Regions from separate parts of the Virgibacillus salinus genome, predicted to be linked through region 3. Evidence: riboswitches for the same ligand, from Rfam matches in the RefSeq annotation. Region 3 holds a riboswitch; each other region holds the start of a gene.
The links. A riboswitch is a leader RNA that binds a small molecule or an ion and turns the genes downstream of it on or off. The one in region 3 is predicted to bind S-adenosylmethionine.
Positions count from the first base shown of each region.

Region 1 (7,511 bases), on a different contig from region 3:
GTGGACCAATATAGATAACAAATCTTTTGATGATCTTAAAGAGTTCTCGGCAATTTATATCGGTGGCGGAAATACATTTAACTTATTAAGGGAGTTTAGGATATCTCAATTTGATAGCCTTTTAAAGGAGTACATAGAGAACGACGGTATTGTCTATGGAGGGAGTGCCGGAGCAATAATATTGGGTTCAAACATCATGACCTGTGCTCACATGGACCCAAACAACACAGATTTACAAAGCATTAATGGGCTTAATCTTATAAGTGACTATTCCATTTGGTGTCATTTTGAAGCTGATAATGAAAGTTTGATATCGAGCTTTATCAAAGATTATAAGAAGTCTGTTATTGCATTAAGAGAAGGAACTGGTGTCACTGTTAGTGATGAAGGTATAAGAGTAATAGGGAATTCATCAGCCATTTCTTTTACAAATAAGGGAAAAGTATTGACTCATCCAGGTTCCTTTATTTAAAGTACTTCTTTTTGAAATTAACCAGATTAAGCGGGGGATATAATGAATGCAGGAGAGAAAGTAGCAATCATTGCGGATATTCATGGAAATAGTGCGGCTTTGAAGGCTGTTATGGATGATATTGATAAAGATGAACAAATAGAACACATTTATTGTCTTGGGGATTTAATCGGTATTGGTCATGAAACAAATGAAGTTCTTGAGTTGTTATTTTCCCGTAACAATATATCTTTTGTGATGGGAAATCATGATGAAGCAGTTTTAAAAATACTTGATGGAAATGAGCCAGGGAGTGTTGGAGATGAAAGGGAGCACCATAAATGGATTGCCTCACGGCTGGATGAGAAACTTATCTCTAAGCTCAAAAGTATTCCAATGAGACAAAATGCAAGAATAAACGGAAAGGACTTTTTGTTTGTACATTATCACTTGAATGGACGAGATGAATTTTTGCCAATTGATAATCAACCAACTTCACAAAGACTTGATGACATTTATGAATTAACTGATGTGGATGTTATTTGTTTTGGACACCATCATACAGTTCACCATTTTAAGTCTAAAGAAAGACTTTACCTTAACCCGAGTTCATTAGGTTGTACCTCTAAACCCCTTGCACCATATGCTAAATTGCGGGTTGGGGATTTTGGTCAAATTGACGTTTCCTTTATTGAAGTATCCTATGATAACAAGGAATTTTTACTTGGATATGAAAAGCTGAATGTTCCAGCTGGAGATGATATTCTCAAAATCTTCCACGGCAATCAACATTTAAACTATATCCAGAATCTATAATTGGAATGGATATAACTCAGGATTTGAATACCAGTAAGGAGTTACTATAAATGAGTTTCAAAAAACGATTATTAATTGCTATTTGTTTTTTTGGGGTATCATTAACTTTCATATTTTGGAGTTTAAAACCAAGTGTATTTCAATCTTTTTTACTTATTATTACAGCTATGTGTGCAAGTTTTATTTTAAAGTGGAGAAGAAAGGATAATGAAAACAGATAATCTAATAATGCTAAATGTCTCTACTATGCATTACTCATGGGGGTTATTGTTGCTTTAGATGGCACAGTAAGAGTTGTTACCAAATCCGGCGGTGTTAAGCTATATGCCTTTTGTGATATTTATCGGTTTAATAGGTTCAAAGATCCAAAAGTAAAGGAGTTAACATCGTATGTAATGGAAGTAAATGAATAGCGAAAAAAATTTTATAAAAAAGTCTCCCTTTTTATGACTTTTTCTGTTAGTATATGCTAAGTGGAATTTGACGCAATCAAAAATGGGGGGACAGAGTGATGAGAAATACGTTAATTACAATTATTTGGATTACTGGCATTTATTGTTTTTGTCATATTTTATTTGATTTAAATACGAACCAATCATTAATATTGTTAGGTAAGGATATGCAGATTACGATTAGTCTATTAACTAAGGTAATTGAGTTACTATTTTTGGTTAGTCTGTTCATCTATACATTTAAGTACACGGAGAAAAGTCCAGCAAAAAATTGTCAGTAGATTAAAAGAAGCTTGCAGAGAAATCGTATTCTCTGCAAGCTTCTTTATTTAGCAGTTAAGAAAGTATAACTACTTTCTTACTGCATAAGTGCAACTATGGCATTCACCAAAAGGTTTGGCGAATGCCAAGTTTTCTAATTACTTGTTAGAAATGCCCCAAACCTCTTCAGTCAGGTCAACAATATATTTCAGTTTATTCCATTGTTGCTCTTCCGTTAATTTATTGCCATGATGTGTTGAAGCAAAGCCGCACTGTGGGCTTAAAGATAGTTGTTCGAGTGGCACATATTGTGATGCTTCTTTAATACGTGCTTTAATTGTTTCTTTGTCTTCAAGTTCTCCGTTCTTCGATGTTATAAGACCTAATACGACTTGTGCACCGCCGTTTGGAATATGTTCAAGTGGTTTGAAATCCCCTGAGCGATCGTCATCATATTCCAGGAAGAAGCCGTCTACTTTTTCTTTTGCCAATAATGTAGGAGCGATAAGAGCATAGCTTCCTTCAAATGCCCAGGTAGACTGGTAGTTTCCTCGGCATAAGTGTGTTGTTACAATTAAGTCCTCAGGCTTATTCTTTAAAGCGCCATTAACTACTCGTAACGCCAGGTCAATTAAATCTTCTCTTGAATATTTTCCCTCATTAAATGGGATATCTGGAGCGGATAGTCCAGCGATGTATACATCATCTAATTGCAAGTACCGTACACCAGCATCGTAAAATGCTTTGATTGCATCCTGGTAGGTTTTAATAATATCACTTGCATAGTCTTCGATGTTTGGATAGATATCTGTATTGTGAATGCCGGCGTTAAATAGCTGGTTAGGACTAGGAATAGCTTGCTTTACGAGTGCCCGGCCATCAACAATATCGTTTAAATCAGTGAAATCTTTTAGGAATGGATGGTCAGGGTTAAATGAAATCTTTCCAGTATTCCGTACGTCATATTTCTCTGTTTCCAATCCCTCGAATTGATATCCTTGCTCAGGTACATATCCTTCAATTCCGTTTAGATGCTCCAGAAAGTCCAAGTGAAACCATGTACGGCGAAACTCCCCATCTGTAACAACTTCTAAGCCAAGTTCAATTTGCTTATCAACCACACGCTTGATTTCTTTTGTCTCGACCTCGCGTAATTGTTCTGCTGTAAGTTTGCCTTCCTTGTAATCTAGTCTTGCTTTGTGTAAATTATCCGGGCGTAGTAAACTTCCAACGTGCTCTGCTCTGAATGGTGGTGCTTTTGTTAACGATACTGACATATATATTCCTTCTTTCTGTTTTTAGTTTTGTAGAATTGTATTTTTTTAAGCTTTTAACCGGTAGCTCTGATTATGTTCTTGAAGTGTTTTGTCTGTCCCAAACAAGAAATGCTTCTCCATGTCTGGGGAATATTTTGAGTTTACTGTTTTAACTCCAACAGCTTCAGCTACTGAACGCAGCATTGCTGGTGATGCTCCGCAACATAGGCCGATATAATTTATCCCGATGTCGTTTGCCTCTTTTGCCCAGGCTGCCAGTTCGTATCGGTTATGGTAAAGCGGATCAAGCGCAGTCGGAAAAGTTGTTTCTAAAGGCAGATGGCAGCTGCATCCTCCATCCGGTAAATTAAAGAATGTCGGGTTTTCCTCTGAAGTACGGTATGGGATAGGGAGTCCACCCACATAGCCATCTACATTGTTACGTATGTCAGCAAGGTAAGGTTGCATCGTTTCAGGACCACGGAAACAATTCATGCCCACAACCAGTGCGCCACTTTCAGAAAGTATTTTACAGGATTCTTCAACAGTGTAGCCATCCCTCAATACATTCTCTCCCATTAGTCCAAACGTGATGACTGCTGGTAAATCCTGTTTCAGAATTTCTTCCAGGGCTATTTGTGCCTCTTCATGGTAATAGAACGTTTCCCCATTAATGAAATCGACGCCCTCTTCCTTACACCATTTTATCATTTCGGCAAAAATACCTCTGACCTTAGTCTTGGATTCAGGGTCTTCGGGATCGAAAATATTAGTATTTGAGATATTTCCAGCCACCAACGCTTCTTCGCTGGGATGTTCTTTAGCAACCTCTTTTGCTAAGCGAACCGCATTTCGGTTTAATGGTTCTAATAGATCTTCTTTGCCAATAATGCGCATTTTTTCCCTGTGTGCATTATACGTAAAGGCTAATACAACGTCTGAGCCTGCGTACATATAATCCCTATATGCCTGTTTCAGTGCTTCGGGGTTATCAAGTGCAACCTCTGGAACAAATGATCCTGCTTGCAAATACCCTCTACGTTCTAATTCAAATAAATACCCTTCACCAACAATAACAGTTCCATCTTTTAAACGTTCTTCTAAACTGCGCTTCAATCGTTTTCCTCCTCTTAAATAAAATAAAAAAACCCACTTCTGAAAATAGAAGAGGGTTTGAAACCGTTAAGTATCACTCTCCTTATCTTCAAGCTTTAAGCATTTCAGCTTCTGGAATTAGCACAGTATTTAAAATCTGTTGCTGAGGTTTCAATGGGCCAGTCCCTCCACCTCTCTGGATAAGAAAATTATTCAATTTTGTATTATTGAATACAATACAACTCTTGCAAATGAATGTCAAGAATATTTTTAGCATTTGAAACACTTTGATTTACTAAACAAGCTTAAGCCACTGATTTGCCGGATCCTCATTCCGCTATTCACCCTTTTTACCCATTTTTTTCATTGATATTGGGTAAATAACGGAACGAGGATCCGTTTCAAACCTTACAGAGCGGATTTTTACCCATTTAGCGGAACCACGATCCGCTCCATTACTTTGAGATTCACATTCCGATCCTCTCGCCACTCATTTTTGCTATTGTGTCATTAATATTCATCATAACAGCGTTAAACTTTCTTGCTTTAATTAAACTATACTGCTTAATTAGGTGTAATCGTTCGGGCGAACAGCATCGGAAGTGGATTAGATAGCCCGGAATCAGCAGAATTCGCCTGGGAACCAGCGAAGATAAACACCATCAAAATTTAAATCCTTTTTCAGGGTTGTTTGAACGAGGGATATGTTAAAATTACGTTAGAGTATTGTTGTAGAGGAGGCCAATCCATGAATGTCGTATCCATTGACTTTGAGACGGCGAATGAAAAGAGAAACAGTCCATGTGCTATTGGTGTTGTTGTCGCCAATGAAAATGGAATTGTTGATGAATTTTATAGTTTAATAAATCCAATGATGCATTTCAGTTCGTTTAATACGCGTATTCATGGGATACGAGAGGAAGATGTGGCAGATGCGCCGACGTTCTCAGAATTGTGGCCGACACTTAATGATTATTTATCTCATAACATAGTTATTGCACATAACGCCAGTTTTGATATGAGTGTGATTCGAAATACATTGGACTACTTTAACCTTACATATCCTGAAATGGATTATCTTTGTACGGTGAATATTTCTAAAAGAGTTTGGCCCGAGTTAGAGAATCATAAGTTAAATACGGTAGCTGGTTATCACGGTATTTCCTTCGAGCATCACCATGCACTTGAGGATGCTAGGGTTGCTGCCAAAATTTTAATGAAGGCTTTTGAGACATACGAGACGGATGAGATGGATATATTTCTAAAGAGGTGCAGTATTTCGAAAGGGAGAATTTATGAACGGGGATATTTTCCGCCGAAAGTGAAGCGGGCGAAACGGAGTAGAAAGCTTTATTTCTAAAAAATATCAAGGGGAGTTGGATTGCATATGAGGATACTTGTTGTAGGTGCAGCTGGGACAATTGGCAAAGAGATTGTAAGAGAGTTAGGAGAGAATCACTCAATAATTCGCGCTGGACGAAATGGGGCAGATGTTTCTGTTGATATTACTTCCGAGGATAGCATCAGAGAAATGTATAAACAAATTGGTAAAGTAGAAGCTGTAGTCAATGCATCTGGTGGTGCGAATTTTAAAGCTGTTTCTGAATTAACACCGGAACTAAATGAAAAAGGAATTGAAAGTAAACTTAAAGGGCAAATAAATCTTGTCCTGCTAGGTATGGAATATGTAAATGACGGTGGCAGTTTCACGTTAACAACAGGTGTGATGATGGATGATCCGATTCCACTGGGTGCGTCTGCAGCAATGGCAAATGGTGGCGTCAAGGCATTCGTTAAAGCATCATCAATTGAAATGCCTAGAGGTATTCGCATAAATAGTGTAAGTCCTAATATTGTACAGGAGTCATGGGAAAAGCTTGGTAAATTCTTTGCAGGGTTTGATCCTGTTCCTGCAGGTCGTGTGGCTCGTGCTTTTGTTAAAAGTGTTGATGGTATGCAAACTGGTAATAACTATGAAGTCTATTAAGGAGGAATCAATGTGGCAGATCTTAAATATGAGATAATCGAAACAGTAGCTGTGCTATCAGAGTCGCCAAAAGGATGGACGAAAGAGCTTAACCTGGTAAGCTGGAATGGGCGTGATCCCAAATATGACCTTAGAGACTGGGCACCGGACAAAGAGAAAATGGGAAAAGGGGTTACATTGACTGAAGAGGAATTATATAAATTGAAAGCGGCATTATCTGAACTTGATTAACTTCACATAGAAATCGTGTATGGCGCTGGGTCCAAAGCAATTTTTGTGTTTTGGACTCGCTATTTTGTAACAAACGTACAAGTTTTCTGCATAAATGTTAACAATAATGTAAAATAGCGGTAATACATAAAACAGGAATGAATTGGAGGACATGAAATTGAATACAAAACGTTGGATTGCACTTGGTGTAGCGGTTGTTTTATTTGTCGTTTCACTAGGTTTTCAAGCTGTAACGAGTGTAGTAACAGCTGATTTTGAAAAAATGTTTAACTTCCCGGATTCATCGCAGAAATTTCAAGAAGAGGTTGTCGAGGAAGGATCAGGCAATAAGATTGCAGTACTTGAACTGGATGGAGTAATTCAAAATGCATCTACAGCATCCTTGCTTAATACAGGAGGATATAATCATGAGCGATTCCTGGAAATGCTTGAAGCAGCTGGGGAAGACTCAACTGTTAACGGCATTATTTTACGTGTAAATACACCTGGCGGGGGCGTTGTAGAAAGCGATGAAATACATGACAAGATTGTTAAGATAAAAGAAGAGCATGACAAGCCTGTATATGTATCAATGGGGAATACAGCAGCATCAGGGGGATATTATATCTCTGCTCCTGCCGATAAAATCGTTGCGCATTCTGCAACATTGACAGGTTCAATTGGTGTTATTATGGAGAGCTTTAATTTTGCGGAATTTGCGAATGAACATGGTATTAAATTTAATACGATTAAGAGTGGCGAGTTCAAGGATATTATGTCGCAGTCACGTCAAATGACCGATGAAGAACGAGAAATTTTGCAGACGATGATTGATAATTTATACGGAGATTTTGTGGATGTGATCGTGGAAGGCCGTGACATGTCAGAGTCGAAAGTCCGTGAGCTTGGCGATGGCCGTGTGTATACCGGAGAACAAGCTGCAAATAATGGTCTTGTTGATGAGCTTGGGTCTCTCACTGATA
Region 1 covers NZ_FNKD01000003.1:235,447-242,957, forward strand. The annotation lists gene BLS02_RS13210 (Type 1 glutamine amidotransferase-like domain-containing protein) at 1-472, shown strand, start outside; gene BLS02_RS13215 (metallophosphoesterase family protein) at 515-1,267, shown strand; gene BLS02_RS13220 (hypothetical protein) at 1,779-2,000, shown strand; gene BLS02_RS13225 (5-methyltetrahydropteroyltriglutamate--homocysteine S-methyltransferase) at 2,139-3,257, opposite strand; gene BLS02_RS13230 (homocysteine S-methyltransferase family protein) at 3,303-4,352, opposite strand; SAM riboswitch class I at 4,432-4,538, opposite strand; gene BLS02_RS13235 (3'-5' exonuclease) at 5,080-5,691, shown strand; gene BLS02_RS13240 (short chain dehydrogenase) at 5,719-6,318, shown strand; gene BLS02_RS13245 (YdbC family protein) at 6,331-6,549, shown strand; gene sppA (signal peptide peptidase SppA) at 6,707-7,511, shown strand, end outside.
Region 1: linked by a shared signal. The riboswitch ahead of BLS02_RS13230 (homocysteine S-methyltransferase family protein) and the one ahead of BLS02_RS06295 (methionine ABC transporter ATP-binding protein) in region 3 are both predicted to bind S-adenosylmethionine.

Region 2 (7,511 bases), 840 kb from region 3:
TTCGAGTCCAATAGAAAGTCTCACTAACTCTTCCGTAACACCGCTTTTAACCAGGTCTTCTTCACCTAATTGTTGGTGTGTAGTTGACGCTGGGTGGATGATTAACGACTTCGCATCACCGACGTTGGCAACATGTGACCAGAGTGTAACACCATCAATCAATTTCCGGCCTGCGTCACGGCCACCCTTTATTCCAAACGTTATAATCGATCCATAGCCATTCTGTAAATATTTATTGGCTAACTCGTGTGATGGATGATCCTGTAACCCAGGAAAATTAACCCATTCAACTGCAGGATGTTTTTGTAAATATGCTGCAACTTCTTCGGCGTTTTTGTTATGGCGCTCAACACGTAAGTGCAATGTTTCCAGTCCTTGTAAAAACAGGAATGCATTCTGTGGACTTAGGCAGGCACCTATATCGCGCAGCAGCTGCACGCGCAGTTTGGTTGCGAACGCTGCCGGCCCAATATCGACGTAGCGAAGTCCGTTGTAACTCTCGTCGGGTTCAGTAAAGACTGGGAATTTACCGTTCCCCCAATTGAACCTACCGCCATCAACGACAACGCCGCCGATAGTTGTACCATGACCGCCGATCCACTTAGTAGCTGAATGTACAACAATATCCGCTCCCCATGTCAGTGGCTTCGTATTGTATGGAGTCGCAAATGTATTGTCAATGATTAATGGAACCCCGTTGTCATGAGCAATTCCTGCAATTTTTTCAACGTCCAGCACATTTAGACTTGGATTTGTGATAATCTCTCCGAAAATAGCTTTCGTTTTTTCGGTAATTGCAGTAGTAATAGTCTCTGGATCTGTTCCATCAACAAATTTAACGTCGATTCCGTATCGAGGGAGAGTGTTAGCAAACAGGTTATACGTCCCACCGTATAGATTACTGTCAGCAACGATCTCATCACCACTGCTTGCAAGATTTAAAATGGCCAATGTAATGGCTGACATCCCGGATGAAGTTGCAACTGCGGCTACGCCATCTTCCAGTAATGCGATTCGCTGTTCGAATGCATCAACTGTCGGATTCATGATTCGTGTATAAATATTACCTGGTTCTTGTAGCCCGAAAAGATTTTGTGCATGTTCGGTGTCCCGAAAAACGTAGGAAGTAGTTTGATAGATGGGTACCGCACGTGATCCGGTTGTTGGATCTGGTTCCTGACCTCCGTGAAGTAACTGTGTTTCCTGATTGTGCAAATGAAAATTTGACATGATAAATTCCTCCTTTAGATTTTACTGTTTTCTGGAGGGAGAGGAGATAATAAAAAGCCCTCTTCCTAAGAAGAGGGCGTAATATGTAACGATCCTCCCCTTATCTTCCAGATCATACTTGACCTGTAGGATTTAGCACCTTACTAAGCATTAGTTAAGCTTTTAAGGTTGCCGGGTTTCACAGGGCCTATTCCCTCCACCACTCTCGATAAGAGATGTAACTTTATTGGCAGTTAAGAAAGTATAAATCCTTTCTTGCTGCATAATTGCAACTAAGGCTTGGCGATAAGCCAAGTTTTCTAAAGTTATTGAACATTATATACGCAGGAATGATTGTACGTCAAGTGAATTCTGAAAATTGATTTAATTTTGGCTGATTTAAGTTTGTTGCCGAATAAAAAATTGACAGCTACGCAAGACTCCGGAAGCAAGGAACGAGCTGAGGAGGCTTGCTGCTTGCCCGCGGAAAGCGAGTATATTTTCACTGCGTCATTAAGAGCCTAATTTTTCTCCCTAAGCCGACCTGAACTACGATGTGCAGATGACATGTATATAAATAGTGCTATCCAGATTAATGCGAACGATATAAAATGCGCCAGTGAAAAAGTCTCCTGATAAACAAACACACCTAGAACTAGCATGATAGTTGGTGCGATATATTGAAGGAATCCTACCATTGATAATGGGATTCGTTTCGCGCCGCTTGCAAACAATAATAGTGGAATCGCTGTAACGACACCAGCGCCAAACAGTAATAACCCAAAACTGGAGAACATTGGATCAGATGCCAATGAACTGCCAGGGATAGATAGTAAATAAATAAGAGCAATAGGAGTTACAATCATTGTCTCGATAGTTAGACCGAACATTGCACTAACATCTACAGTTTTTTTTAGCAATCCGTAAATTGCAAAACTGAATGCTAACAATAGTGATACCCACGGAAAGACACCATAACTGATTGTCAAATTAATAACACCAACTGCAGCAAGTAGAAATGATAGCATCTGGCCACGTGTTAATGTTTCTTTTAGCACAATCATTCCTAATAAAATACTTACAAGCGGGTTTATGTAATAACCGAGGCTTGCCTGAATTACATGTTCATTGTTAACCGCCCATATAAAGGTAAGCCAATTGATGCTAATGGCAACTGATGCGAATGTAATTCCAGTCAATTTTTTTCTATCGTTTAAAATAATTCTGCATTCCTTTAGGAAAAGCTTCCATTTTTGGACAACTAGAACCACAATAATCATAAAAATAAATGACCATAATATACGATGTGCTAATATTTCATCAGGTGGAACCTGGTCTATCAGCTTCCAATACGCGGGAAGAAATCCCCATAATAAATAGGCGCCTGCTGCATATATAATTCCAATCTTATTTTCTTGATTCATTTTGAAGACCCCGTTTCTAGGATATATCCAGATTCAAGTGAACACTATCGAATCATGCGATATGCATACTACTAATCTAAGTAAGCTAATTCTAGATTTTCTTTCTGAAAAAAGCAATAACTCTGCTTTTAACATTTCTTCAGAAAACGCTTTCAAAAAGTTGGTAAATACAATATGATAGTAGTATATGAGATTATAAGATTGTTTATCTGGGGGGACTTACTAATGGCAAAAAAACATAAACACTTTGAAACATCGGTTATTCATGAAGGGTACGATTCCAAAGACATGCTTGGTAGTCTTGCAACACCTTTGTTTCAGACATCAACATACACGTTCGAAACAGCAGAGCAAGGAGAACGACGATTTGCAGGTGAGGAAGAGGGTTATATCTATTCCAGGTTAGGAAATCCCACAGTAAGTGTATTAGAAGAACGGATTGCAGCTTTGGAGAGCGGCGAACGCGGGCTAGCTTTTGGATCAGGGATGGCTGCTGTATCTGCTATTTTGATTGCTCTAACAAAAGCGAATGACCATGTATTGTGTTCATCAGGATTGTATGGCTGTACTTTCGGTTTACTAGCAATGATGGAAGAAAAATTTAATATTTCACATGATTTTTCAGCAATGGAAACAAAAGAGGAAATTCGCGCGCTAATTAAGCCTGAAACGACATGTATTTATGTCGAAACGCCAATTAATCCGACGATGAAGTTAATTGATCTAGAAATGGTTGCTGAAGTGGCTCATGAAAAGGGGATTCCGGTGGTTGTCGATAATACATTTTCATCACCATATTTACAGCGACCACTTGAATTAGGGTGTGATGTTGTACTCCATAGTGCAACAAAATATATTGGCGGCCATGGAGATGTAGTAGCAGGGCTTGCTGTTGGAAAAAAAGACTTTTTGGATAAGGTTGCGATGACAACCCTAAAGGATATCGGCGGAATTATGTCACCACTGGATGCATGGTTATTACTAAGAGGGCTTAAAACACTTCCAATTCGGATTGACCGCCATTGTGATAACGCGGAAAAAATATTTGGGAAGTTGCGTAACCATCCTAAAGTTGCACGTGTTTTTTATCCAAATGATGAAAGTCATCCTGATTTTCCAATTCGTCAAAAACAAATGAAACGCGGTGGTGGTTTAATTTCATTTGAAATAGACGGAACAAAACAGGATGCACAACGAATGCTGAATAACCTGAAGTTCCTAAAAATTGCTGTCAGTCTTGGTGATGCGGAGACATTAATTCAGCATCCGTCAACTATGACACATGCCGTTGTACCAGAGGAATCTCGTCTTGAAATGGGAATAACAGATCAGCTTATCCGGTTATCCGCAGGTCTTGAAGCGTGGGAAGATATCTGGGAGGATCTGGAACAAGCTTTGAATAACCTTTAATTATTGTGGTCGCATGTCCCATGGTTCTAACGTCCCAACGATGGTCTCATTACTATCGGTAGTGATAGCATGAATGACACCGCTTGAAATTTCATTATGAGTAAGCCAGCGGGAATCGTTGTTTTCTAAAATGAAACCTAAATAGACACGTCTGTACAAGCAATTTTTTGGTACAGGCGTGTTTTCTTTTTCCAAAAAACGGGCACTACCCTGTATGTGGATTAATCGCCAATCAGTGCTTAAATCCTGCTTGCTTATCATATCCTTAATTAAAGGAAGGGCTTGCGGAGCTGACGAATGAATCCAACTGACCACAATGTCAGGTATACCATTTGTTTCAAACAAGTTGGATAATTCGTTTGATAAACAAGTACTGTTTTGATAATCAACAGCAATTCCATGAAGGTTTTCTGGCTGAATAGTCTCTTGTTTCAGCTTATTAAGTTTAGATTGGTTCCGTCCAATAACATATACATGATAATCTTGTTCAATCAGCCAATGACATACATTTTTCAGCATGCCAGTACCTCCAACAACTAGTGCGTATTGATTTTTCATTTTTCCACACCCTTTATATATATAATACAAGGCTAACGTATTAACGAAAACTATGCTATATTAAAGGATAACGTAACTGCTTGGTAAGGAGAGATATACACGTGAGTTTTTTGTCTGTTTTCTTTGGTTTTATACTTTTCTTTAATATTGCGCTGGCATTAACGATTATCTTTCTGGAACGAAAAGATCCAAGCTCAACATGGGCATGGTTAATGGTATTGCTTTTCATCCCAATTGTCGGGTTTATTTTGTATTTAATTTTCGGCAGGAGACTAAGTTCCCAGCGGATATTCACATGGGATACAAAGAGTAAGTTGGGTGTGAAAAGGGCTGTACAGAAGCAGTTGCGTGCAATAGAAGGAAATAATTTTAACTTTAAGCATAAAGAGTTAATTGAATATAAGGATTTATATTATTTACATCTACGTAATAACGATGCCCTTTTCACACAAGATAATAGTGTGGAAATATATACGGATGGTGAAAAGAAATTTGCTGCATTGCTTGAGGACCTGGAGAAGGCGGAGGATCATATACATTTGCTTTACTATATTATTCGTCATGATAAATTAGGAATGAAAATTGCCGATGTCCTGATTAGAAAGGCGAGTGAAGGTGTTGAAGTACGTGCATTGTATGATGATATGGGTTCAAGAGGAATCAGTAAAAAGTTTCTCAATCGTATGCGTAAAGCAGGGGTTCAGGTTGAATCATTTTTTCCGCCAAAGATACCCAAAGTTAATTTGAAAATCAATTATCGGAATCACCGGAAACTAGCTATTATTGATGGTACAATTGGCTATATTGGCGGGTTTAACATTGGTGATGAATATCTTGGCCATAACAAAAAGTTTGGTTACTGGCGTGATACACATTTACGTATTAGCGGTGATGCTGTGCCCAACATGCAGACACGCTTTATTTTGGATTGGAATCAGGCGTCACGTAACGATATTATGTATGAAGACCGTTACTTTGCAGCAGAAAGTGACGGGGATGTCGGGGTGCAAATCGTCTCAAGTGGACCGGATTCTGATTGGGAACAAATTAAAAACGGTTATATCAAAATGATTATGACAGCAAAAGAATATGTTTACATACAAACGCCATATTTCATTCCGGATGAGAGCCTTCGGGATGCATTACGAATTGCCGTATTATCAGGTGTTGATGTAAAGATAATGATCCCGAATAAACCGGATCATCCATTTGTCTACTGGGCAACACTCTCTTACATTGGTGATTTACTTAATGCGGGTGCAGATGTTTATATTTATCAGCATGGATTTCTTCATGCAAAAACGATCGTTGTTGATGGAAAGATAGCCTCTGTCGGGACCGCAAATATTGATGTGAGGAGTTTTCGATTAAATTTTGAAGTCAATGCATTTTTATATGATAAAGGTTTAGCGGAAAGGTTAGTAGAAGAATTTCACGATGATGTTGCACACTCAACGATAATGACGAGGAAACTATACGCCAAACGCTCATTAGGAGTCCGGTTTAAAGAATCGGTATCCAGATTACTTTCACCCATATTGTAAGGAGTAGATGGGGTTATATCGGGTAAGATATATTAAGATAATATTATTTAGGAGAGATTTAAATGGAAAGTAAAGCATGCTCATATTCATTAGCAGTAAAAACATCACACGTTTTGCCGCCAGATACGAATTCACATGGTACATTATTTGGTGGGAAATTAATGGCCCATATAGATGATGTGGGTGCGATTGCTGCAGGGCGGCATGCCAGAAAACCGGTTGTTACTGCATCAACCGATTCAGTAGACTTTTTAGCTCCAGTGAAAGAGGGTGATACCATCTGTGTTGAAGCGTTTGTAACATGGACTCACAATACATCAATGGAGGTGTTTGTGAAGGCTGTTACAGAAGATCTGCTGACAGGTGATAGAAAAGTTTGCACAACAGCTTTTATGACATTTGTGGCAGTTGATGATGATGGGAGACCAACACCAATACCTTCCGTTTATCCTGTAACAAGTCAGCAAGAGAATTTACACGAATCTGCACCTGTTCGTGCAGAAAGGCGGAAAGAACGGAGAAAGCATTCAAAAGAGGTTGCATCTACTTTTGGTACAGATTTCCCTTGGAATCAAGGGGTTTAGGAATTTTTTCCCATTGAGTTTAAATCTGAATTTAAGATATAATAATTATTTAACAGGAGCCATTTTTACTGGCTTCTATTATTTTTATTCAGTTATTATAAATACGTTCTTAGTGCATAAGTGCAACTAAGGTCATCTATATTAAGGCATGCTCTCCAGAGTATAAGGGGCTCTAGGAAAAATAAGATCTCATAAGAATCCCTTTAACGAATATCAATTTTCTAATGAAAGATTACAGACCTAAAGAATGGGGAATAACCCTATAAATATATGGTTTGAAAGGGGAACAAACATCATGGAATTATTCGAGAAACTACTTGGAATAGCAAACGAAACGATGTGGACATATATTTTAATAGCGGCCTTAATCGGAGTGGGACTTTGGTTCACTATTAAAACGAAATTTGTTCAATTTCGTTATTTGCCAGAAATGTTCCGCGTATTATTTGATAAACGAACAATTAATGCTTCAGGAAAAAAAGGTACATCATCGTTTCAGGCATTTGCAATAAGTGCTGCATCACGCGTTGGTACCGGAAATCTTGCCGGGGTTGCGTCAGCGGTTGCAGTTGGAGGCCCAGGTGCTATTTTCTGGATGTGGCTGATTGCGCTGTTGGGTTCAGCTACAGCATTTGTAGAAAGTACACTTGCACAAGTTTATAAAGTTCCAGAAGCTGATCAGTATCGCGGTGGACCCGCATATTATATGGAAAAAGGGCTTAATAAGCGCTGGCTTGGGATAGTGTTTGCAATCACCATTACATTTACATATGGTCTTGTAT
Region 2 covers NZ_FNKD01000001.1:489,915-497,425, forward strand. The annotation lists gene BLS02_RS02480 (PLP-dependent aspartate aminotransferase family protein) at 1-1,230, opposite strand, end outside; SAM riboswitch class I at 1,328-1,445, opposite strand; gene rarD (EamA family transporter RarD) at 1,731-2,633, opposite strand; gene megL (methionine gamma-lyase) at 2,859-4,043, shown strand; gene BLS02_RS02495 (short-chain dehydrogenase) at 4,044-4,601, opposite strand; gene cls (cardiolipin synthase) at 4,703-6,145, shown strand; gene BLS02_RS02505 (acyl-CoA thioesterase) at 6,208-6,729, shown strand; gene BLS02_RS02510 (alanine/glycine:cation symporter family protein) at 7,025-7,511, shown strand, end outside.
Region 2: linked by a shared signal. The riboswitch ahead of BLS02_RS02480 (PLP-dependent aspartate aminotransferase family protein) and the one ahead of BLS02_RS06295 (methionine ABC transporter ATP-binding protein) in region 3 are both predicted to bind S-adenosylmethionine.

Region 3 (7,511 bases):
ACAGTAGGATTATTTGAACAACGTATGGGTGCTTTGTCGGATGAGGAATTAAAAGATGGCCGTGAAGTTGCTAAGGCAATTGCAGAATATCAAATCGAGTGCTCCATGAATAAATACACTGCAACCGAATGTCTTGATTATGTAACAGATGAAGCTGTTCAACTACACGGTGGGTATGGCTTTATGGAAGAATATGAAGTTGCGCGTGCATACCGTGACTCAAGAATTAACCGTATTTTTGAAGGAACAAATGAAATTAACCGGTTAATCGTTCCTGGAACATTGCTGAAAAAAGCAATGAAAGGTGAATTGCCATTACTTCAACAAGCGCAGAGTCTTCAGGAAGAACTAATGATGATGATGCCTGAAGAAGTTGGCGATAAAACGTTAGAACAGGAAAAATATCTATTGAAAAATGCGAAGAAAATGGTATTGCTTGGTGCTGGGCTGGCAGCTCAGAAATATGGGAAAAAGCTTGAAAATGAACAGGAGATTCTTGTAAATCTTGCCGATATGACAGCTGAAGTATATAACATGGAATCAGCAATTCTTCGTACAGAAAAAGCTATTACTAAGTCTGGAGAAGAAAAGAATAAACAAAAACTTCTTTACACACAAGTATATGTGCAGGAAGCATTTAATCGCATTGAGGCAGATGCAAAAGAAACTCTAATTGCTGTTGAATCAGGCGATACTCTCCGTATGATGCTTTCATCATTACGTAAGCTGACTCGTCACACGCCAACAGATGTGATTGGGAAAAAACGTGAAATTGCTGCTAAGATAATTGAAGAAGAAAAATATCTAGTCTAAAAATAATTAACCACCCTCTACATTTATTGTGAGGGTGGTTTTACATTTGGCAGTTTCTTAAGAGATTGTTGTTCCCGAAGGAGTCACCGTGTATTTCCTCTGCTGGGTATGGTCACAATATCCTGGAAAGATGGATTAAAACAAGATTTTAACGATTCCAGCTGCGTAGTCAGAGAGCCACACTTAGTACTACATAGGTTACTCTAGTTTCTGTCGTAGAAATAATTAACTGTTAGAATAAGTAAAAAGTTATTAAAAGAGCCTTACTTTTTCAACCTAATAAAAAATAATCCAATTTTCATAAGTGCAAATCCTATAATAACGCCGGTTGTGTTTAATATAAGATCATCAACGTCGAAACTTCTTGAAAGGACATTGAGTAAAGAAAGAACAAGTTGTGTTACTTCAATAGTTAAAGATGTTCCAATACCTATTAGAAACATCTTTTTAAAACTAATTTTGCTGTTTACTAATACAAGCAATATTCCCATTGGAACAAATACAACAGTATTTCCTAATAGATTAACAGAAGCAACGGATATCTCGCCTTGGAAGAATAAAAATAAATAATTTTCAATCGTGTTAAATGGTATCAGATTTATGCCAACCCAATCACTTCGAGTAGCATCTGTAGAAGGAAACACTGTCAGATAAAGTAAACTTTCCATATAAATAATCCACAAACTGTAAATGAATTCTTGGTATAGGACAATTTTTCGATCGGTTTTCCTTAAAATTATGAATCTTATAGAAATGAAAATGACAAGGGATAGGAGGATAGAGTATACCGGTAAAGCGTTTATATAATGCATCGATTATTCCCCTTATTAACTAATCTGCCAGTATTATAGCACATTAGCCAATCATATAAATCTTTTGTAGGAAGTCTTTGAAATTTCACAATTTCATCGACCGACCTTCATTATATTTGCTATAATAAAATTAACATCTGAAATTGTTAGGAGGGATGAAGTGGGATTAACGTTTTATTGGTATCCAAATTGCGGAACTTGTAAAAAGGCGAAGAAATGGTTAGACGAGCATGAAATCGACTATACTAGCATACATATTGTGGACGAGCCACCATCAAGTGATCAGCTTCAGAGCCTAATTGCAAAGAGTGGATTACCACCCAAAAAGTTTTTTAATACGAGCGGCAAGAAATATCGTGAATTAAATATTAAGGATAAAATTAAAGATGCGACTACTGAAGAAATGGCTGATATTCTGGCATCTGATGGTATGCTAATTAAGCGACCAATTACAACCGACGGAAAAAAAGTGATTGTTGGATTCAAGGAAGAAACCTTCACTGAAAGTTGGCTTTAATAAAAGTAAAAATGCTAGAAAAAAGTCCATATACCTAGTATAGTAATATTGCAATTAATTAACGGAGGGATTTAGATGAGCTTACCAAAAGACTTATTATATTCAGAAGAACACGAATGGGTAAAAGAAGAAGATGGTAATGTACGTATTGGGATTACAGAATTTGCACAATCCGAATTAGGGGATATTGTATTTGTTGAACTTCCCGAAGTAGGTGAAGAGGTTGAAGTAGATGAGCCATTCGGCAGCGTTGAATCTGTTAAAACGGTTTCCGAGTTGTACGCCCCAATCAGCGGAAAAGTTGTAGAAATCAATGAAGAATTAGAGGATAGCCCTGAATTTGTTAATGAATCACCATATGAAAAAGCATGGATGGTTGTTTTGGAGCCATCTGACGATTCAGAACTAAATAATTTACTATCTGCTGAGCAATATCAGGAAATAATCGAGGAAGATTAATCCTATTAATAAGGCTGACTGCACACTGCGATCGATCTTGTGAAGTCGGTCTTTTTTATTGCTATAATGTAATTCACAACGAAATTGTAGTGTACGTGATTTTAATGTGATTTATGGTGTGAATTAAGCGGAATGTGAATCACACAAACCGGTAAAGTGAATCGTGGTTCCGCTAAATGGGTGAAAAAGCCGTCTTAGAAGGTTGAATCGGTTTCTGGTTCCGTTATTTACCTAATAACTTTGAAAAATATGGCTGAAAAGGGTAAATAGCGGAATGAGGATTACATAACACGACCAAAATAGGCGTTTTTAAGGAAATAACGGAATGAGGATCCGCCAAATCCGTGGACACCAGTCTGTCTAGTGAAAACTATGAGATTATAGCTGAGATTTCACTTGAGATTTACTGTTTTGCACCTCACAAGTGAACCCGTTACTTTTTTTTGGCTGTTTTCAGAAATAGTTGTTTTTCCGATCAATGAGTCTTAACAGGTAAGTTAATGCAACACTTCCTAGTATTTACCTGCACTAGATATGTTCACAATATCCTGGAAAGATGGATGAACGTCTGCACTCGCACGTCCTTTGCGTAGTAGGCTCTTGGTGTTGTGTCGCACTTTATATCTTTTAAAAAATCTATATTCATACTTAATAATTCGGTTTAAGCATAAACTATCTAATATGAATAATTCGTAATGCAATAATATTAATTATTGGATGTGGGTTGAAAAAAGTAGTAAAATATATGATTAATGCATTCAGTTAATTTAATGTAAGGAGTGCATGTAATGATGACAAATGACGTAGAAAAAGTTATCATTGTTGAGGGACTAACTGATAAAAAGCAGGTCAAACGGGTGATAACAGATGATGTTGAAGTAATTTGCACGAATGGGACACTCGGTGTTGAACGATTTGACGAGCTTTTGGAAACGTATGATTTGGATAATAGGGATGTTTTTATTTTAGTTGATGAGGATAGTTCAGGGATAAAACTGCGCAAACAGTTAACGCGTGAGCTTCCGCATGCTGAACACATTTATGTGAGCAGTGAGTTTCGTGAAGTAGCAACAACCCCTGAAAATATTCTTGCAACGGCATTGGTAGGCAAACGAATCGAGGTTAATCCCATATTCTTGATTTAGGGTGGTAGTATTGCAACAGATTAATGAGGAACAATTAGAACAAGATCATTATTTATTATATATTTATACACCATTTTGTGGTACATGCGCGTTGGCAAAATCAATGCTTGATAAGATTGAATCGGTTCATAAACAGGATATTTTTTATGACATGAATGCCTCGCTGCACCCGGAGTTTATGCAGGATAATCAAATTGAAAGTGTACCATGTCTTTTAATTAAGGATGGTAACGAGATCAAGGAAAAAATTTACGCATTTAAATCAATTGCCAATATATATAGCTACTTAATGGACTACGAACCAGCTTTATTTTCAGATAAATAATTTTATTGACACATGATAATATGCGTGCTATTATCTGGATTATCGAATTTTAATTAAATAGTTTATATCTCTTATCTTGAGCGGTGGAGGGGCTGGCCCTATGAAACCGCGGCAACCTCAAATGTTTTTTTATTTGAAAGGTGCCAACTCCTGCAAAGCAGCTGCTTTGACAGATAAGGGAACGTAAAGACTACATATATTACGTCTTTCTGTTCTCTTACAGAAAGGCGTTTTTCTTATTAAGTAGGACATAATAGTGGATGGCAAAGGAGGAATACTTGTGATTTCAATAGAGGGTTTAAATAAAATTTTTAAATCAAATAAAAGCAACATTACAGCAGTGGATGATTTAACCCTTGATATAAATGAAGGTGAGATTTTTGGTGTCATTGGCTACAGTGGTGCGGGTAAAAGTACATTTGTACGATTGCTCAATCGGCTGGAAGAACCTACTGGTGGGAAAATCGTCATTGATCAGCAGGAAATTACTGCATTAAATTCAAAACAACTTCGAGTGGCACGTCAGGAAATAGGCATGATTTTTCAACATTTTAATTTATTGTGGTCACGGACCGTAAAAGATAACATTGCATTTCCATTGGAGATTGCAGGCGTATCAAAAATTGAACGTGAAGAACGTGTTCAAGAATTAATCGAATTAGTTGGACTTGCAGGAAGAGAAAGTGCTTATCCCTCTCAGTTAAGTGGTGGGCAGAAGCAGCGTGTTGGGATAGCGAGGTCACTTGCAAATAATCCAAAAGTATTGCTGTGTGATGAAGCAACTTCAGCACTTGATCCGGAAACGACCAACTCGATATTAGATTTGTTAGTTGATATCAATAAAAAGCTTGGTTTAACAGTTATTCTAATTACTCATGAAATGCATGTGATTCGCAAAATATGTAATCAGGTAGCAGTAATGGAAGAAGGAAGAATCGTTGAACAAGGCGATGTTCTGGATGTTTTTTTACGACCTGAGAAGCCTGTTACAAAGAAATTCGTTGAGCAGGTTATGGGAACCAATGATGAAGATGATGGAGTTGCCCATTTAATTGATACTTATGATAGTGGTAAGCTTATTCGGCTTCATTTCATTGGTGAGACAACAAACCAGGCATTAATTAGTCAAGTTGCTAAGAGATTTGCAATTGATATTAACATTCTGCAAGGTAAGATCACCCAAACGCAGCGTGGTGCGTATGGAACACTATTTGTTCAGGCTGATGGTGAGTTGAGTGAAATCAATAAAGCTATAGACTTTATAACAAATGAGACCTCAGTTGAAGTGGAGGTGGTTCGCGATGCTAACTAATCTTTTCCCAAATTTGAATATGGAAGATTTATGGGTTGCCACGTACGAAACCTTTTACATGACCATCCTTTCATTATTTGGAACATTTATTTTCGGAATACTATTAGGGTTACTACTTTATCTGACGATGAAAGGGGGTATTTGGCAGAATAAACTTCTTAATTTAATCGTGGCATCAATCGTAAACGTATTTAGAGCGATTCCATTTATAATTTTAATATTACTTTTGTTCCCATTTACTGACTTTCTGATTGGAACCATTCGGGGACCAAATGCAGCATTACCAGCTTTAATCATTGGTGCGGCTCCATTTTATGGTCGACTTGTAGAGATTGCATTGAAGGAAGTTGATAAGGGAGTGATTGAAGCAGCGAAATCTATGGGTGCAAAGACTCGCACAATTATTTTTCGTGTATTACTTCCAGAATCAATGCCAGCACTTGTATCAGGACTTACTGTCACTGCAATTGCCTTGATTGGCTATACTGCAATGGCTGGTGTTATAGGGGCTGGTGGTTTAGGAAATTATGCATATTTTTTTGGATTCCAGCGACGTATGTTTGATGTCGTGTTTGTTTGTACCGTATTAATCGTAATCATTGTATTTATTTTTCAATTCATTGGGGATTTTATTACTAACAAATTAGATAAAAGATAAAGGAGAGAGATAAAATGAAAAAGATCTTGGTATTTGTAACTATATTTTTTGTAGTAACGTTAGCAGCTTGTGGCGGTGATGAGTCCAGTTCAGATGATAATGTTATTAAGGTTGGGGCATCCAGTACTCCGCACGCACAAATATTAGAGAAAGCTAAGCCTATTCTTAAGGAAAAAGGAATAACATTAAAGATTGAAGAGTATACTGACTATGTTTTACCAAATGAAGACCTTTCAAGTGGTGAACTTGACGCAAATTATTTCCAACATATTCCTTATTTAAATAAGCAAATTGCAGATATTGGATATGATTTTACACATATTGGTGGAATTCACATTGAGCCAATTGGAATATATTCGAAAACAATTAACAGTGTTGACGAAGTTGCCAAAGGAACTGAAGTACTTATGAGCCGATCTGTCGCTGATCATGGACGAGTACTATCCTTGTTAGAAAAGGAAGGGCTTATTAAGCTTTCTGAAAAAGTAGACAAAGTAGAGGCTACTACGGAAGATATTGTAGAGAACCCAAAAGATTTAAAATTCTCCTATGATTATGATGCAGCATTCTTACCAGAACTATATGAGTCAGAAGAAAACACTTTAGTGGCGATTAATACCAATTATGCAATTGGAGCAGACTTGAATCCATTGGAAGACGCCTTGATTTTAGAAGGTGAAGAATCGCCATATGTAAATGTTGTTGCAGTTAAAACAGGAAATAAAGGTAGTGAATCATTAAACACATTAGTTGATGTACTACACTCTGAGAAAATCCAGAACTTTATTCTAGAAAAGTTTGATGGTGCAGTAGTTCCAGTAGATGGAGAAGCTAAGTAATTTTGTAGCGAATTTTGAGTAATTCATAGTAAACAGCAGTAATTTGCTCTATGTTTAAAGTAAAAGTTGCTATCCATTTTTAACACTTCCATATATTATTCATTACGATTTTAAACGTTTAAATGCACTTTGTGTTGGGTATCGTCCCTATGATAGTCTTAATATTGTAATCAAATCGAAAGGATGATTCACTATTTATAGTGGGATTAAGATGAGTTATACTCCAGAGATGGAAAAGGGAATGCAGCAAACCCATAAGATGTGTTATGCGGAGTATGAAAGAAATTTAGAAAATCGCATTGCTGTTGAAAAAAGACGACAACAAGAGTATGAACAATGTAAACATATGGTAGCTGAAATTGATAGTCACATTCATAATTAATAATATTAATTGTGCTGGTATCCTAGTGTGGGGTACCAGCATTTTTTCTTAAAAAAATAATAATTAGAAATTAAATTAGAAAGTACATTCTCAGTTATTGCATATAATAGAGTGAAGAAATTCACAATTTTTCTCAAAACCAAACATATTTAATCAGCTAGAAATACACGTTTTTATTAGTATGAATGAGTTGATAATAAATTCGAAATGCTTTAAGATTATAATGAGAATAAATTGAGAATGGATGTA
Region 3 covers NZ_FNKD01000001.1:1,332,602-1,340,112, forward strand. The annotation lists gene BLS02_RS06265 (acyl-CoA dehydrogenase family protein) at 1-813, shown strand, start outside; gene BLS02_RS06270 (VanZ family protein) at 1,077-1,481, opposite strand; gene BLS02_RS06275 (arsenate reductase family protein) at 1,786-2,142, shown strand; gene gcvH (glycine cleavage system protein GcvH) at 2,218-2,601, shown strand; gene BLS02_RS06285 (toprim domain-containing protein) at 3,393-3,746, shown strand; gene BLS02_RS06290 (thioredoxin family protein) at 3,757-4,071, shown strand; SAM riboswitch class I at 4,140-4,251, shown strand; gene BLS02_RS06295 (methionine ABC transporter ATP-binding protein) at 4,352-5,383, shown strand; gene BLS02_RS06300 (methionine ABC transporter permease) at 5,373-6,041, shown strand; gene BLS02_RS06305 (MetQ/NlpA family ABC transporter substrate-binding protein) at 6,056-6,880, shown strand; gene BLS02_RS18925 (YuzK family famiily protein) at 7,092-7,262, shown strand.

Region 4 (7,511 bases), 480 kb from region 3:
AAAAGTAAAATCAAAAAAAGGGCAGGGATAATCACGAATCGGCTGTTAAATAAAATGTTATCCCAATTAAATAAAGGAACTTGCTGGCTATATGGTGGTCGATGATTATTCAAATAGCCATAAACAGCAGGAACAAAAGAAATCGCACTGATTCCTAGACCGAGGATCCCGCTGACAAAGTACATTTTTAATTGCCTCAGTCGGTTCGTTTCATTCTCGACCAACTGAATTTTCCAACGAAGCATGATGTAAATCAGGATAAAGATTAAGTTAACATACGCAAAGTAAAAATTGTTAAAGAGAGTGACTGCGACAGCAACAATGAACCAGCCACCTTGTGCTTCACGAATGATTTTTTCCACAGCAAATACAAGTAATGGGACCCACAGCATTGCATCCGCAAAAAACTCCCAATAAGTTACATGGCGAAAATAGATGGCGGATAATCCATAGATAGCAGCCCCGGTAAATGCAGGCATCCAGTTGCATTTCATATAGCGAAATACATATGTTGTTATAACAATAATAATCGCCAGCCGGACGATGCTGACAAATACAGCTGCATTCGCCCAAAATAATGTATCGGCGGGGCCAATTAACTGTACAGATTGTAATAAGTAAACGAAAGCTGCCGTTAACATAAACATAAATGACGTTGAAAAGTAAAACGCCAATTGACTGTACGTACCGCCACCTAAACCAAATTGATAGGAATAAAAGAAGTTTCCAGTGGAATATTGCTCATACAAAAGCTTTTTAAATGTAACCATTTGCTGTAAGCCATCATTCGGCCCTACCATATATCTATCCTGAAACCATTCTGTTATAAAAAATAGATGTCCCAGCATAGCAACGACAAGGCTACAGATTATAAGAAAAATTAGACTGCGTTTTTTTTGCATATGTATTCTCCGTTATTTCTTTAGAATTTTTCCCGTAATCAAAAATGTGAAAGGAACGGTGATAAATAGGGAAACGATCGGAGCAATCGTGCTATCAATAAATAAATACTCAACAAATAAATAAATTAGTACGGATGAAATGCTGATATTAAAAAGCTGTGTCAGCGGGAATTGCAGGAATTTTTTTAAAGACGGCTTTACTTGAAATGTGAAGTAGGAACTAAGAAAAAAGGAAACAATTAAACTAATCGCAAACCCAATAATGTGAGAAGCCATATAGTTAATTTCCAGCATTACATTAAACATCAAATAAATCCCATAATAAATTAAGGTATTAATGATCCCCACTATTATAAATCTTATAAATTCTAGCCTGATTACGTTCACGATGTTCTCCTTTTAAAATATTTGTTTCCTGTATTAAATAATGGGGGCGTTTTTTTGTTTCATAATAAATCCTTCCAATGTACTCGCCAATCACACCAAGACAGAGTAATTGAACACCTCCCAGAAATAGAACGGCAGAGATAATGGTGAAGTACCCGGGTTCAGTAATACCATTAGTCATAATAAAAAGCAGGTTGACAAAAATATAAATGAGAGACAGGAGTAAAATAAGAGCGCCAGTATAAAAACAAATTCTTAGTGGCCTGTTGTTAAAAGAAATAACCCCGTCAATACCATAATTCAATAACTTGGAGAGTGACCATTTAGGCTTTCCGTTTTGCCGGGCTATATTTTCATAAAAAATTGTTTTTTGATTTAAGCCTATCCAGGAAAACAAGCCTTTTGAAAAACGGTTACCTTCATTTAAAAGCAGAAGTGCTTCGACTGCATTTCTGCTTAATAGCCTGAAGTCTCCAGCACCATCCTTAAGTTCAACATCTACTACTTTGTTAGCAATACAGTAATAGAGAGAGGAAAGGTATGACCGTATTCGACTGTCTCCCTTTCGATTGCGCTGGGCGATGACTTGATGGAATCCTTCCTCATATCCTTGAATGAATGGTTTAATTAAGGAACAGGGGTGCTGTAAATCAGCGTCCATGACAATTACAGCTTCCCCTTTAACATGCTGAAAGCCTGCAAGGAGTGCTACTTCTTTGCCAAAGTTTCTTGTGAAAGCGATATACTTCACATTTGGGTCGATTGATTCCAGCTGTTTGATACGATTTAGCGTGTCATCTGTACTTCCATCATTGATAAAAAGAAGTTCATATTCATAATTGATGCCGGAAAACTCATTAGCAATTGCCTGATAAAGAGGCTCAATGTTACTTGCTTCATTATAAGATGGAATGATAATTGAAATAAGTTGGGAATTCATAGATGCACCTGCTTTTATTGTGTAGCATTTTACAGCTTAGTATGAACAACATTTGAATATTTATTATTTGAGGGGGACGGAGGGGACAGGAACACCGTCCCAGTGGTGTTGGGATGAGGAACCTATTCCTTTGTCTCGCCGTCCTGAAATTAATATTAGCCTTGTAATCTCTCAACGTATATAATTGAATTAGATAAACAAAGGAGAGGTTACGTAATGGCAGAACAGAATAACGCTTTACCACCAAAAACGTGTGCGATTGATAAACTGGTTACAATTGAAGCAGATATAGATAAGGTAATTAACGGCAAAAAAACTGCAACCCGCCGAAATGGACGTTATGCAGATATTGGTGAGGTCATGACACTTAAAGGTCAGAAGTGTATTGTAACGAATGTCTATGAACAAAAACTTGGCGAAATAACAGATAAAGATGCAATGCAGGAAGGCTACCAAAATGCGGACGGATATAAGAACGCCATTTTATCCATACATCCTGGAATGAAATGGGAACCCGAAATGAAAGTTTGGGCTCATGAGTACGAATTAGCTGAGTAGGGGGATGGAGGGGGCATACTCCGTCAGCGGGACGATGAACCTGTCCCCTCCGTCCCGCTAGACTTAATTAATCTTCTTCTTAAAGTTCTCTAGCTTTTCTAGTGTTTCTTTGGACAAATCATGAAGTTGTTTTTTGTTGGGTATTTCTCTATTAGCCATTGCAATTAACGGGTACAGACTCTCCTCGATATGTGTGTAATCTTCTGGGTAATCCATTTCGACTTTCTTTTCGATCCGGTCCCACCTTTTTTCGATTTCTTCCCCGAGTTGATTAATTTCAGTACTATTATTTTCATCAGATTCTGTTAACTCTTTTAATTCTTCTGTAGTGGTAATCACTTCACTGGTACCTCTTAAAATGTCTTCCTTATTACTAAGCTCATGCATTCCGCGTACATCGGAATGCTGTTCCGCGTTGTTAAATCCAACTAACATTAGACTTGTAATTGGAACAATACCAATGAAAAGCAGAAACTTCTTCATAGTGTTATACCTCCTTGTTTTTTCTACTTTTCCCATAATTTGCTGGGTTATTCATTAATTTCTGGATCTAATAACTATATAAATAGGAGCCGGGGATCCACCTGCATTTAGCGTTCGTTGCGAATAGTTTAAACATAATGCGTCTTGAGTTTAATCGCAATGTTAAAATAACTGAAGCCAATTAAAAAGGGGTACAAATCCACGTGTGGTTTGTACCCCTAATTCATAAGCGATTTATTGTTTATCCTAAATACCCGTTAAAAGTTAGCGCTGTTCTAATCGTTTAATTCTCTCATCGATATCCGGGTGAGATGAGAAGAGTGAGATTAGACCGCTTTTTCCATTTATCTTCATTGTCTGAACTGCTGAATCATCGGTACGATCATTCACACTAGCTCGGCCAACGTTATTTTTCAATGAACGCAGCGCATGGGCCATTTTATCCCGACCAGCTAAATCTGCGCCTCCACGGTCAGCATGATATTCTCGGTGTCTTGAGTAAGCACTTACGACGATACTTCCAAGAATTGAGAATAAGATTTGGAAAACAATAATCGCCGCGAAACGGACGACAAATTGCATTTCTTCGCGCACAAATCGTGACGCAATAATTGCTGCAATCCTTGAGAAGAAGACTACAAACGTGTTAACAATTCCCTGTAATAATGTCATGGTTACCATGTCGCCGTTAGATACGTGGGCTACCTCATGGGCAATGACACCTTCAACCGCTTTATCGTCCAAGTTGTTCAATAGACCAGCTGAAACAGCAACAAGCGATCGTTTCTTGGTAGGGCCTGTCGCAAATGCATTGACTTCGCCAGATTGGTAAATTCCAACCTCAGGCATATGAACTAATCCAGCTGCACGAGAAAGTCGATGAACCTTTTCAACTACAGCGCGTTCATGTGCTGATAATTGGCCATTCGGATCCAGCACTTTGACCTTCATCATTTTCTTGGCAATCCAGCGTGATATTGCCAGTGAGAAGAACGATCCTATGAAACCTACCAGCAAGCTGAATACCATTAGTGATGCATAATCAATTCCCAAATAACCACTGCTATTTTCAAACGAACCGCTAATCCCTGTATAAGTTGTAATTAGCGACCAGGCGATTATAATCGTCGTTAAAACTAGAATGTTTGTTATTATAAAAAGTAATATTCGTTTACCCATTCATTTCCCCCATTTTTATAAGACTTGGCATTCACCAAGCTTTAATGTCGAGTGCCTTAGTTGCACTTATGCAGTAATTTTTTTAACTGCTAATATATACGATTCTAGTTTACCATGATTTCACTACAGTAGAGAAGTAAGTTGCATTGTTAAAAATTTGCTGTTGACAAAAATACGGAATAAATATAATATTAGTCGTACTAATTAAAAAAATTAAATATCTTATCCAGAGTGACGGAGGGATCAGGCTCTACGATGTCACAGCAACCTACCTTTAAGGTGTGGTGCTAATTCCTGCAGAATGATGTTTACCATTCTGAGAGATAAGGATTGAATACATAATCAACCCCCTCTTTCATTTTGGAAGAGGGGGTTTTTTAGGCATTCGCCATTAAGGAAGACTTGCATCCCAAAAATTATCAGAGGTTCTAAGAAAGCTAAATAAGCTTTCAAAAGAATTCTTTTAACAAATGCCAAGTTTTCTAATCTAAAGGAGGTTAGGTGATGATAGAACTTCAAGAGATAGAAAAGGTATACCAATCGAAGCATCAAAAGGTTGTGGGTGTAGACGACGTATCTCTAAATGTGAGCAAAGGGGAGGTATATGGAATTGTCGGCTATAGTGGCGCAGGTAAAAGCACGTTGCTTCGATGCATGAACATTTTGGAACGGCCGACTTCAGGAGCAGTCCTCGTTGATGGTGTGAATTTGTTAACCTTACCTCCAAAAGCTTTGCGAACAGCAAGACAATCGATTGGGATGATTTTTCAAGGATTTCATTTAGTTGCTTCTAAAACGGTTTTTGAAAATGTTTCGTTCGCGTTAAAGGCTGCTGGAATTGATAAGGTTGCCCGAAAAGATAGGGTGGTAGAATTATTGGAACTGGTTGGTTTATCTGACAAGATTAATCATTATCCATCACAGTTAAGCGGTGGTCAGAAGCAACGTGTCAGTATAGCCAGGGCGCTTGCGAATAATCCTAAAGTATTGCTTTGTGACGAGGCAACATCGTCGCTCGATCCAAGTACCACCAAATCTATTTTAGCTTTATTGAAAAAAATTAATAAAGAGCTTGGTATCACAATTGTTGTCATTACCCATGAGATGGAGGTTGTCAAGGAAATTTGTCAACGGTGTGCTGTGATGCAGGATGGGCGAATTATTGAAGAAGGACCTGTTTATGATATCTTCTCTGATCCAAAGGAGGAGTTAACGAAGAACTTTATTGAAACAGTATTGCAATTTTCTTTGCCTGAAAAATTGCTTGAATCATGCAAAGGTACATTGGTTAAGCTTCAATTTCGCGGAAAGCTTGCTGAGGAAGCAATCGTATCCGATATGATGCAGGGCTTTCGAGTTAGTGCGAATATTTTACATGGGAAAGTTGAATACATACAGGATGCTCCACTTGGTATTTTTATTATGGAGTTAAATGGTGATAAGGATGAAATTGAAAAAGCTATCGCTTATTTAGAGGATAGGGTGAAACAGGTGGAGGTGATTCAAAATGGAATTTAGTCGCTTGATTGAAATCTTACCGGAACTGAATACTGCTTTCTTTCAAACACTTTATATGGTTGGAGTAGCATTATTGGTTGCTATTGTAATCGGTCTTCCACTTGGAATAATTTTATATGTAACGGACAAAGGGTTCTTTTTGGAAAATAAACTTGTGAAAAGCGTTGCAGGGGTGATTACCAATCTTGTTCGGTCAATTCCGTTTATCATTCTGCTTGTTTTCCTATTACCGTTAACGAACAGTCTTTTAGGTACGACAATTGGTCCTACTGCAGCAGCAGTACCCTTGTCAGTTGCAGCTATTCCTTTTTTTGCAAGAATAGTAGAATCAGCAGCCAGGGAAATTGATAAAGGGGTTATAGAAGCGGCCATTTCTGTCGGTGCGTCACCATGGATGATTATTAAGGATATTATTTTACCTGAGATAAAGCCAGGGATCATAAGTGGACTGACGATAACAACGATTAGTTTAATCGGATTTTCAGCGATGGCAGGTACGATTGGCGGTGGAGGTATCGGTGATTTAGCAATTCGATATGGCTATTACCGCTACGATGATTTGGTCATGTATACGACTGTTATAGTCCTGATTGTAATGGTACAAGTGATTCAGTACACAGGTGATTTTATAGCAAAAACAGTTAATAAACGATAATGAGGAGGAAATTTAAAATGAAAAAAGGATTAGGATTACTAGTAATGTTATTGGCAGCATTGGTACTTGCAGCTTGTGGGTCGGGCGAGGCATCTGGTGATGATGGAGATGATAAGACAATCGAATTTGGGGCGACGACTGGACCTTACAGTGACATGGTGACAAAGGCATTGGAGCCATTACTTGAAGAAAAAGGATATACCGTTAAAAATACAGAATTCAGTGACTATATTCAACCGAATAAAGCGTTAGACAATGGAGATTTGGATGCGAATCTATTCCAGCATAAAATATACTATGAAGCATTTGAAAAGGAACATAATATGGAGTTGTCTGAGGTAAAAATAGTACCTACAGCTCCTATGGGTGTTTATTCAAATAAGTTTGATACGCTGAAAGATATTAAAGATGGAAGCACAATCACAATCGCAAATGACCCAACTAATTTAGCTAGAACGTTGCTTATGTTGCAAGATGCTGGCCTGATAACGATAAAGGATGGTATTGACCCATTACGTGCAACAATAGAGGATGTTGTTGAAAATCCAAATAATCTGAAGTTCCAACAAATAGAGGCAGGACAGCTACCAAGAACCGTAGAAAGTGAGGATTTAGCTGCAGTACCCGGGAATTATGCCTTAGCAGCAGATTTGGATCTGCTGGAGGCATTAGTACTTGAAGAAATGCCTGATGATTATCGAAACCGGGTGGTTGTTAATACGAAAGATATTGACACAAAATGGGCTAAGGATATTAAAGAGGTAATTGAATCAGCAGAGTTTGAAAAGATTATTGATGAGCAGTTTAAAGGATTTGGCAAGCCTACGTGGATGAAATAAAGTCTATTATCGAATATCGAGTATCACGTAATCGTGGTACTCGATATTTT
Region 4 covers NZ_FNKD01000001.1:848,025-855,535, forward strand. The annotation lists gene BLS02_RS04055 (YfhO family protein) at 1-902, opposite strand, end outside; gene BLS02_RS04060 (GtrA family protein) at 915-1,208, opposite strand; gene BLS02_RS04065 (glycosyltransferase family 2 protein) at 1,237-2,229, opposite strand; gene BLS02_RS04070 (ASCH domain-containing protein) at 2,446-2,787, shown strand; gene BLS02_RS04075 (hypothetical protein) at 2,851-3,270, opposite strand; gene htpX (protease HtpX) at 3,535-4,449, opposite strand; SAM riboswitch class I at 4,669-4,779, shown strand; gene BLS02_RS04085 (methionine ABC transporter ATP-binding protein) at 4,954-5,967, shown strand; gene BLS02_RS04090 (methionine ABC transporter permease) at 5,957-6,622, shown strand; gene BLS02_RS04095 (MetQ/NlpA family ABC transporter substrate-binding protein) at 6,640-7,461, shown strand.
Region 4: linked by a shared signal. The riboswitch ahead of BLS02_RS04085 (methionine ABC transporter ATP-binding protein) and the one ahead of BLS02_RS06295 (methionine ABC transporter ATP-binding protein) in region 3 are both predicted to bind S-adenosylmethionine.